Regions from separate parts of the Rahnella aceris genome, predicted to be linked through region 2. Evidence: predicted binding sites of a transcription regulator. Region 2 holds the regulator's gene; each other region holds the start of a gene.

Region 1 (3,281 bases), 570 kb from region 2:
ATTTTGGCAGCAGGGAAGGGTGGATGTTGATCATGCGTCCGGCAAAGCGCTGGACGAATTCAGCGGTCAGAATACGCATATAACCGGCAAGTACCACCAGATCAGGCTGGAAAGTGTCAATGGCATCCGCCAGTGCAACGTCAAATTCCGCCCGGTCCCGGTAAGCCTTAACATCCAGTGCATGCGCGGGAATACCGGCTAAACGGGCTCTTTCAAGCCCGTATGCAGCTGCTTTATTGCTGAAGACCGCACTGAGTGTTGCGTTAATTCGTCCCTGCTGGCAGGCATCAATCAGGGCCTGTAAATTGCTCCCCTCGCCCGATACCAGAACCACAATCCTTTTCATTTTGCTACCCGTCTTCAGTCAGTTGATTTACTGGTTTTATTCAATAACCACGCGTTCAGCGGAGTCAGAGGCTTTAATGTAGCCAATTTTCCACGCTTTTTCGCCATTATCGTTCAGTAATGCAATCGCCTGATCGGCCAGTTCTGCCGGAAGTGCCACCAGCATGCCCACACCACAGTTAAAGGTGCGGTACATTTCGTGACGGCTGACATTACCGGCGGTTTGCAGCCAGGTGAAGACATCCGGCCACTGCCAGCTTGATTCGTCGATAATCACCTGCGTGTTGTCCGGCAATACACGTGGGATATTTTCCCAGAAGCCGCCACCGGTCAGATGGACGATGCCGTGAACATCCACGTTTTCGATCAGGTTCAGAATCGATTTCACGTAAATTTTGGTTGGTGCGAGCAGGTGATCGGCCAGCGGTTTGCCTGCCAGATCGGTGGTTTCCGGGTCAGTCTTACTGACTTCCAGAATTTTGCGCACCAGAGAATAACCGTTGGAATGCGGGCCACTGGCGGCCAGGCCGATCAGCACATCCCCGTCAGCCACTTTGCTGCCGTCGATGATTTCTGATTTTTCCACCACACCCACGCAGAAGCCTGCCACGTCGTAATCTTCGCCGTGATACATGCCCGGCATTTCAGCGGTTTCACCACCGACTAACGCACAGCCAGACTGTTTACAGCCTTCTGCGATACCGGTGATCACGCTGGCGGCAGTATCGACGTCCAGTTTGCCGGTGGCGTAATAGTCGAGGAAGAACAGCGGTTCAGCGCCCTGAACGATTAAATCGTTGACGCACATCGCGACCAGATCGATACCGATAGTATCATGGCGTTTCAAATCCATCGCCAGACGCAGCTTGGTGCCAACGCCGTCGGTACCCGAAACCAGTACGGGTTCACGATATTTTTGCGGCAGCGCGCAGAGGGCACCAAAACCGCCCAGTCCACCCATCACTTCAGGGCGGCGAGTCTGTTTTACTACACCTTTAATGCGGTCTACCAATGCGTTACCGGCATCGATATCTACGCCTGCGTCTTTATAGCTGAGAGAGGTTTTGTCGGTCACTGCGAAGTCCCCACGGCGGTTTGGGTTGGTGGTTGAAGAATAAAGCGGGGCAATTCTAACAGTGGAAGCAAACGTTTGCGAGCGCCTTATTCGATGATGAGTTTTAGGCTGTCTATACTCTAACCGGGTTACTGATGATCCAGATCAGGCTATTTGGTATGGCGTTCAAAAAAAATGGCGTTATAATCTCGCGATTTTTTTTTGCAGCTCAACCACCTTAGGAGAATAAATAATGAAGATCGTCGAGGTGAAACACCCGCTGGTGAAACACAAGCTGGGCCTGATGCGTGAAAACGACATCAGCACGAAACGTTTTCGCGAACTGGCTTCTGAGGTGGGAAGTCTGCTGACGTATGAAGCGACTGCTGATTTAGAAACTGAAAAAGTGACGATCGAAGGCTGGAATGGCCCGGTTGAAATCGATCAGATTAAAGGCAAGAAAATTACCGTAGTGCCTATCCTGCGTGCCGGTCTGGGCATGATGGAAGGCGTACTGGAACACGTTCCGAGTGCGCGTATCAGTGTGGTCGGCGTGTACCGTGATGAAGAAACCCTCAAGCCTGTGCCGTATTTTCAGAAACTGGTTTCTAACATTGAAGAACGTCTGGCACTGGTGGTTGATCCGATGCTGGCGACGGGGGGGTCTATGATTGCCACCATCGACCTGCTGAAAAAAGCCGGCTGCCAGAGCATTAAAGTGCTGGTGCTGGTTGCCGCGCCTGAAGGGATCGCCGCTCTCGAAGCCGCACACCCGGACGTTGAGTTGTACACCGCCTCGGTGGATCAGGGACTCAACGATAAAGGCTACATCATCCCGGGGCTCGGCGATGCGGGCGACAAGATATTTGGTACGAAATAAATAAGCGTTTAGCCGACTAATCAGTCGGCTTTTTTTTGCTCGTCATATACAACATCACACCATTGAGAGGATCACATTCATGACCCGTCGTGTCATCGGGGTAAGCGAACGTCCGCCATTGCTGCAGACGATTCCCCTGAGTTTCCAGCATCTGTTTGCCATGTTTGGTGCCACCGTCCTGGTGCCCATTCTGTTTAAGATCAACCCGGCAACGGTGCTGCTGTTCAATGGCATAGGGACTTTGCTGTATTTATTTGTCTGTAAAGGGAAAATACCGGCTTACCTTGGCTCGAGCTTCGCGTTTATTTCCCCGGTGCTGTTGCTGTTACCGATGGGGTATGAGGTGGCGCTCGGTGGTTTTATTGCCTGCGGGCTGTTGTTCTGCCTGGTGGCGCTGATTGTTAAGAAAGCCGGAATTGGCTGGATTAACGTGATATTCCCGCCTGCGGCGATGGGCGCAATCGTTGCCGTCATCGGACTGGAACTGGCGGGCGTGGCGGCGAATATGGCGGGTCTGTTACCTGCCGAGGGCGCGGCGGTGGATTCCACCACCATTACCATTTCGCTGGTGACACTGTCTGTGACCATTCTGGGGTCCGTGCTGTTCCGTGGTTTCCTGGCGATTATCCCGATCCTGATCGGCGTGCTGGTGGGTTATGCACTGTCGTTCTTTATGGGGGTGGTGGATGTCTCAACGATCGAGAATGCGCACTGGTTCGCGCTGCCAACCTTCTATACGCCACGTTTTGAATGGGTCGCCATCCTCACGATCCTGCCTGCGGCGCTGGTGGTTATTGCCGAACACGTCGGGCATCTGGTTGTGACGGCAAACATTGTGAAGAAAGATTTACTGCGTGATCCGGGCCTGCACCGTTCGATGCTGGCAAACGGTTTGTCGACCGTGTTGTCCGGTTTCTTCGGCTCAACGCCAAATACCACGTACGGTGAAAACATCGGCGTCATGGCCATCACCAAGGTATACAGCACCTGGGTTATTGGCGG
Region 2 (3,281 bases):
ACAACCGACCGCAAACAGTGTCAGACCAAGAAGCAATACCGGTTTACGGCCGATCCTGTCTGACAACGGCCCCCATAACAACTGACCGAGAGCAAATCCGCCGAGAAAAATGCTCAGACTTGCGCTGATCATCCCGGGGCTGGTCATCAGACTGGTTTGCATGGCGCTGAACGCAGGCAGATACATATCAGTGGCTAAAAAGCCCAGCATGCTCAGTCCCGCGAGATAGAGCATAAATCCAAAGGAGGGTTTCATTATCGTCTCATTAATTTATTTATTGCAGATGATGTGATGCAGATTACATACCGGAGGCGGAGTTTAACGCTTTGATAACAGGCTTGTGAAACGCTAATATTTGCACTCTGCTATCAAAAATATTGAAGGCTGAATTATGTGGTCAGAATACGCCCTTGAAGTGGTAGATGCCGTGGCAAGAACAGGTAGTTTTAGTGCGGCAGCGCAAGATTTGCACCGCGTACCTTCTGCTATCAGCTATACCGTCCGTCAGCTTGAGCAGTGGCTGGCCGTGCCGTTGTTTGAACGTCGCCATCGTGACGTGGTACTGACGCCTGCGGGAAAGGTTTTTGTCGATGAAGCGCGGATTCTGACAAAAAAAATGATAGCCACGCGCCGGCAGTGTCAGCAGGTGGCGAACGGCTGGCGCGGCGAATTACGTGTGGCGGTTGACCGGATTGTAAAACCCGCACGGACACGGCGTCTGGTGCTCGATTTCTACCGCCATTTTGCGGACACCGAACTCATTATTCACTCAGAAGTGTTTAATGGTGTCTGGGATGCGCTGGTTGACGGGCGGGCAGACGTGGCGATCGGTGCTACACGCGCGATACCGGTTGGCGGGGGCTTCAGTTTTCGTGACATGGGATTTATGGACTGGCATTGCGTCGTCAGCCCGCAACATCCGCTGGCTCAGTTATCCGGCGCGCTGAATGATGATGAGTTGCGGCCTTATCCTGCACTCTGTCTGGAAGACACCTCCCGGACATTGCCTAAGCGGGATACATGGACGCTTGATAACCAGCGGCGGCTGGTCGTGCCAGACTGGACCTGTGCGCTGGAATGCCTGACCGAAGGCTTATGCGTGGGTATGATGCCGGTTCATCGCGTCACGCCGTGGATAGAACAGAAAAAGTTGCAGGTGCTGACGCTGGAAAATACGTTTCCCGACAGCCCGTGTTGCCTGACGTGGGATCAAAGCAATCCGTCACCCTCGCTGGCCTGGTTGCTGGAATATATGGGCGATACAGAAACCATGAATCAGGAATGGCTGCGTGATTAGAAAAAAACGCCTGCATCTGCAGGCGTTCGATATCTGTTAACGGCGGTAATCGCGGTACGGACCATCGGCTACGGAACGGCGTTCGACCAGTTTCGGATGCACCTCAATGGTCTGAGACTCTTCACGCTTACTGACAATTCTGTCCAGCAACATGGTAAAGGCCATTTCACCCAGACGTTCTTTCGGCTGATGCACGGTTGTCAGCGCGGGGGAGAAGTAACGGGCGTTACGCACATTGTCGTAACCGATCACGGAAATATCCTGAGGAACGCGCAGGCCCAGTTCGTCTGCGGCACAGATTGCGCCCATTGCCATCACATCGCCACCACAGAATACGGCAGTCGGGCGGTGCTTCTGCATCAGAATTTTATGCATCGCCTGATAGCCCGATTCCGGCTCGAAATCGCCCTGAACCACCCATTCGTCACGCAGCGGAATATTGGCTTCAGTCAGTGCTTTCACAAAACCCTGGAAGCGGCCACCGCCGGTATTACGTGCCAGTTGGCCCGGGATCACCCCAATATCACGATGACCGCGTTCAATCAGATAACGCCCGGCCATGTAACCCCCTTCGAAAGCATTATCAATAATGCTGTCGGTGAAGTTCTTACGCGCTTCGCCCCAGTCCATGACCACCATTGGGATCGAACGGTGCTCCTCGAGCATATTGAGCAACTCATCAGGATATTCCGCGCACATCACCAGCAAGCCATCGACGCGTTTTTGCGCCAGCATTTGCAGGTAGGCTTGTTGTTTTTCCAGATTATTATGCGAGTTACACAAAATCAGCGTATAGCCTTTGGAGAAGCAGCTGTTTTCTACGGCTTCAATCACTTCGGCAAAATAGGGCGCTTCGCTGGAGGTGGCAAGCAGACCGATCGTTTTGGTGTTATTGACCTTCAGACTGCGGGCTACAGCACTCGGCGAGTAATGTAACTCTTTGATTGCAAGGAGAACCGCTTCTTTGGTTTCTTCGGCGACGAAACGTGTTTTATTGATGACGTGCGACACGGTTGTAGTGGAAACGCCAGCGCGCTTTGCGACATCTTTAATCGTTGCCATGTAAACAATGACTCCTGAACTCACGTGTTTCAGCACGTTAGCATTATGTTAATCGTTTGCTTGCGTGGATCTCACTGCTGGCTTCTAAAAGGGCAGTGAAATCGTTGGGTGGATTCTTCAGAATGAGGCGTGAAATGCTCTCGGGTGAAATCAACCGGCACACAGGCGTGTTAACCGACAATTTTCTCTTATAATGCAGGAAAGTGGAAGTAAAATTCTCAGGGATACATTGTCATTCAGCACAAGATTTTAAATGTTAATTATGCGAAAATGCGTTGGCACACAATTAGTGTGGCTTAAAAAATGCCACAATTTGATCCGAAAGGGGGGTTTGATGGACAGCAACCTGAAATTATCGTTGATCACCACGGTATGCGCTTTGCTTATGATTATCGCTTTCAGTTTCACTGCGGTGATGAACTGATTCAGTAAGTGATCCGCCATAAAAAAGGGCGATTCCTGTTACAGGAATCGCCCTTTTCAATTTTACGCAGTGGCCGTTACCGCCGATACTCTTCCCTGCAGAAACTCTTCGTTAAATGCTATTCAATGGCTGATTAGCGAAACTTCAGACTTAACGAATTGTTTATTATCGGATCGTTTTCGGCGTCATTACCCGGCGTGCACCCACATAATGATCTTGCCAGTAATCGTCGCCGAGAGAGGTGATTTTAATGTCTTCGCCCGTTCTTGGAGACTGAATAAACTTGCCGTTCCCCACGTAAACACCAACATGGTCTGCTGCGCCGCGGTTATTGATTCTGAAGAACACCAGATCACCGCTTTCAAGTTCGCCGCGTTTAACCGGAGCCGCATCGCGCAGGTGATACATTTCATTCGCTGTGCGTGGCATTTTAATACGGATCAAATCTTTGTAGGCGTAATAGACTAAGCCGCTGCAATCAAAACCGGTATTCGGCGA
Region 3 (3,281 bases), 580 kb from region 2:
GCAGGGAGGGGGTTTTAATGGCTAACTGTTTGTCAAAGCACACTTTAACTATGAGATTTTGACCTTAATACCCCACCCCAACCCTCCCCTTCGCAGGGGAGGGAGCCGATCAAATCAAAGCTTTTCAACTGCCCATTCAATCCCGCTGGCGTATTCTTCCGGCAGCATCGGGACCAGTGCGTTGAGATTGTCTTTCAGCAGGCGGACGCTGGCGTCGTTGAGATTCAGGTGTCCGACTTTACGACCCGGACGCACGTCTTTCTCGTACCAGTGCAGATTGACCAGCGGCAGGCTCAGCCATTTTTCTGACACATCCGTGCCAATCAGATTCACCATCACTGACGGTGTGCTCACCACCGGTTTCGGCAGCGGCAGACCAAGGATGGCGCGCAGATGCATTTCAAACTGACTGTAAGAGGCGCCGTTCTGTGTCCAGTGCCCGCTGTTATGCACACGCGGTGCCAGCTCATTGATCAGCAAACCTTCGCTGACCACGAAACACTCCATTGCCATCACGCCGACATAATTCAGTTCGTTCATGATCGCCGACAGCATGTTTTCTGCCTGCTGTTGCAGGGCGGCATCCGGCTGCGGCAGCACAACACTGGTGCGCAGAATGCCGTCCTGATGCAGGTTATGGGTCAGCGGATAAAACACGGTTTTACCATCGTGACCGCGCGCGCCCACCAGCGAAACTTCACCGGAGAAGTTGATACCCTGCTCAACGATGCATTCGCCATAGCAATCCTGCGGCAGCGTATTTTCTTCACCAGAACGCAGACGCCACTGACCCCGGCCGTCGTACCCGCCGACGCGACGTTTCACAATCGCCAGTTGGCCAAGCCGGGAGAATACCTGCGGCCATTCGGCGGCATCGGCCAGCAATTGCCACGGCGCAGTCGCCAGACCGAGCTGGTCGAGCAACTGTTTTTGCGTCAGGCGATCGGCCAGACGCGGGAAAATGTCGCGGTTAACGAACGCATTGTGCGTCGCCAGTTCGCGGGTCAGTGCCGTTTCCGGCCAGCGTTCGATTTCAGCGGTGATCACGCTTTGCTGATACGGCACGGCTTCCGGTTCAGCATCAAGGCCGACAGGATAGACGGCGATGCCCAGCGGTTCACCGGCCTGACGCAGCATTCGGCCTAACTGGCCGTTTCCGAGTACGCAAACCGGTTTCATGCTTCCTCCCGCGGGTCGGGATTATTCAGCACTTCGTCAGTTTGTGCGGTGCGCCACGCGGCCAGGTTTTTGGCAATCTCAGCATCGTGCAGTGCAAGAATCTGTGCCGCCAGCAATGCGGCGTTTGCGGCACCGGCTTTACCAATCGCCAGCGTACCGACCGGAATACCACGCGGCATTTGCACAATGGAATAGAGACTGTCGATGCCACTGAGTGCAGCACTTTGCACCGGCACGCCCAGCACCGGCACCAGCGTTTTCGCCGCCAGCATGCCCGGTAAATGCGCTGCGCCACCGGCACCCGCGATGATCACATCAAAACCGTTAGCGGAAGCCTGCTCAGCGAAAGTAAACAATTTGTCCGGCGTACGGTGAGCGGAGACGATATCGACATGGAAAGGAATATTCAGCGTTGTGAGGACGTCGGCGGCGAACTGCATGGTCGCCCAGTCACTTTTAGACCCCATAACGATGGCGATTTTTGCCGGGGTAACGTTGGATGACATGTCTGTAAAGCTCCTGTGATTCGGAAATAGAAACTGCGAGGGCGCAAATGATAGCACGCTCCGTGAGGGAGGAAAACGGTTGCGTCGCCGGAAAACGGCGCATTTTTGATGAGAAGTTGGCGGCAGATTTGTATAATCCAAACCAATATATTAATGACAAACTTCATTGGAAACTGATTTATGACGCAGGCTTTACTGGCACCGATTTATGATTTTCTTCACTGTGAAACACCCGCTCTGTGGGTGGATGTGGCGCTGGAAAATCAGACGGTGATGCTGATCGACCACGCTAACTGTGAAAAGAAAGCGGCGGCCACGGCGATGAGCCTGATGACCAAATATCTGGATCGCACCGAGCTGCTGTTTTGTGCGGCGCGTCTGGCGCGTGAAGAGCTTCATCACTTCGAACAAGTGGTGGAAATCATGCAAAAGCGCAATATTACTTATACCCAGCTTTCCCCCTCGCGCTACGCCAGCGGTATGATCAAACATACCCGTCATCACGATGATCTGAATATTCTGGTCGACCGGCTGATTATCGGGGCGTACATCGAAGCGCGATCCTGTGAGCGTTTTGCCAAAATTGCGCCGCATCTCGACGAAACCTTGTCGCGTTTTTACACCTCATTGCTGCGTTCAGAATCACGGCATTTTGCCGATTATCTGGCGCTGGCGGAGCAATATGCCGGAACGGATATCAGTGAGCGGGTAGAGGAGTTTGGCAGGATTGAAGCGGAACTGGTCCTCACGCCGGACGAACAATTCCGCTTCCATTCAGGCGTACCCGTTACCCTTCATACTTCGGGCTGCTGATGCGTTGACTGCACTCATTCACCCCGGTCACTTAGTCAGCTAAGCTCCCAGGGATTCATGAGCTTGTCGCCTTCCAGCAACTCAAATTATTTTGGGTAACTTTGAGGTGACTCAAAACGGGAAGCTGATCAGCTCGACGTTATCGGCGGTGACTTTCACCATCGAGCCTTCTTCGTGCCATGCGCCGAGTACCACGCGGTGGCCGGTTTTATTTTCCAGCGGCACATCGTGAATTGCCGGACGATGGGTGTGACCGTGAATCATCCACTCCACGCCTGCCATCTGCATTTCGCTGACCACCGCCTGCGGGTTCACATCCATAATTTCCAGTGATTTGCCCTGATTCGACGCCTTGCTGTTGGCGCGCATTCTGGCAGCAATGCCCAGTCGCCATTTCAGCGGCAGCATCAGGAACAGTTTCTGGATCAGCGGATTGTGGACTTTTTTGCGGAAGTTCTGATACGCGACATCGTCGGTGCACAGCGTGTCACCGTGCAGGATCAGGACGCGGCGGCCATACAGTTCCAGCACTTTTTTCTCCGGCAGCAACGTCATCAGGCTGTCGCGGGCGAAACGTCTGCCGAGCAGAAAATCGCGGTTGCCGTGAATGAAGAAGCAGGGCACACCTTGCTGGTGTAACTGATTTAGGGCCGCCGAGATTTCAGCGTGAAGCGGCTGCGGATCATCATCGCCAATCCAGGCTTCGAACAGGTCACCGAGAATGTACAGGGCGTCGGCCTGCGGCGCATCTTCACGTAGAAAACGCAGAAAACCGGCAGTGAT

Evidence for each region. Region 2 encodes PurR, which represses purine synthesis genes. Its sites were predicted from a motif close to CANGCAAACGTTTGCNTG; they were not measured.
Region 1: a site for PurR is predicted at 1,485-1,502, ahead of purM (phosphoribosylformylglycinamidine cyclo-ligase). Genes of this name have one in related genera too.
Region 3: a site for PurR is predicted at 1,754-1,771, ahead of purE (5-(carboxyamino)imidazole ribonucleotide mutase). Genes of this name have one in related genera too.

What each region holds. Positions count from the first base shown of each region.
Region 1 is NZ_JAADJV010000001.1:2,459,265-2,462,545, reverse strand. It holds gene purN (phosphoribosylglycinamide formyltransferase) at 1-346, opposite strand, end outside; gene purM (phosphoribosylformylglycinamidine cyclo-ligase) at 383-1,420, opposite strand; gene upp (uracil phosphoribosyltransferase) at 1,653-2,279, shown strand; gene uraA (uracil permease) at 2,359-3,281, shown strand, end outside.
Region 2 is NZ_JAADJV010000001.1:1,892,866-1,896,146, reverse strand. It holds gene punC (purine nucleoside transporter PunC) at 1-255, opposite strand, end outside; gene punR (DNA-binding transcriptional activator PunR) at 392-1,297, shown strand; gene purR (HTH-type transcriptional repressor PurR) at 1,334-2,359, opposite strand; gene cydH (cytochrome bd-I oxidase subunit CydH) at 2,613-2,783, shown strand; gene GW591_RS08545 (C40 family peptidase) at 2,949-3,281, opposite strand, start outside.
Region 3 is NZ_JAADJV010000001.1:2,477,680-2,480,960, reverse strand. It holds gene purK (5-(carboxyamino)imidazole ribonucleotide synthase) at 115-1,179, opposite strand; gene purE (5-(carboxyamino)imidazole ribonucleotide mutase) at 1,176-1,685, opposite strand; gene miaE (tRNA-(ms[2]io[6]A)-hydroxylase) at 1,866-2,498, shown strand; gene lpxH (UDP-2,3-diacylglucosamine diphosphatase) at 2,610-3,281, opposite strand, start outside.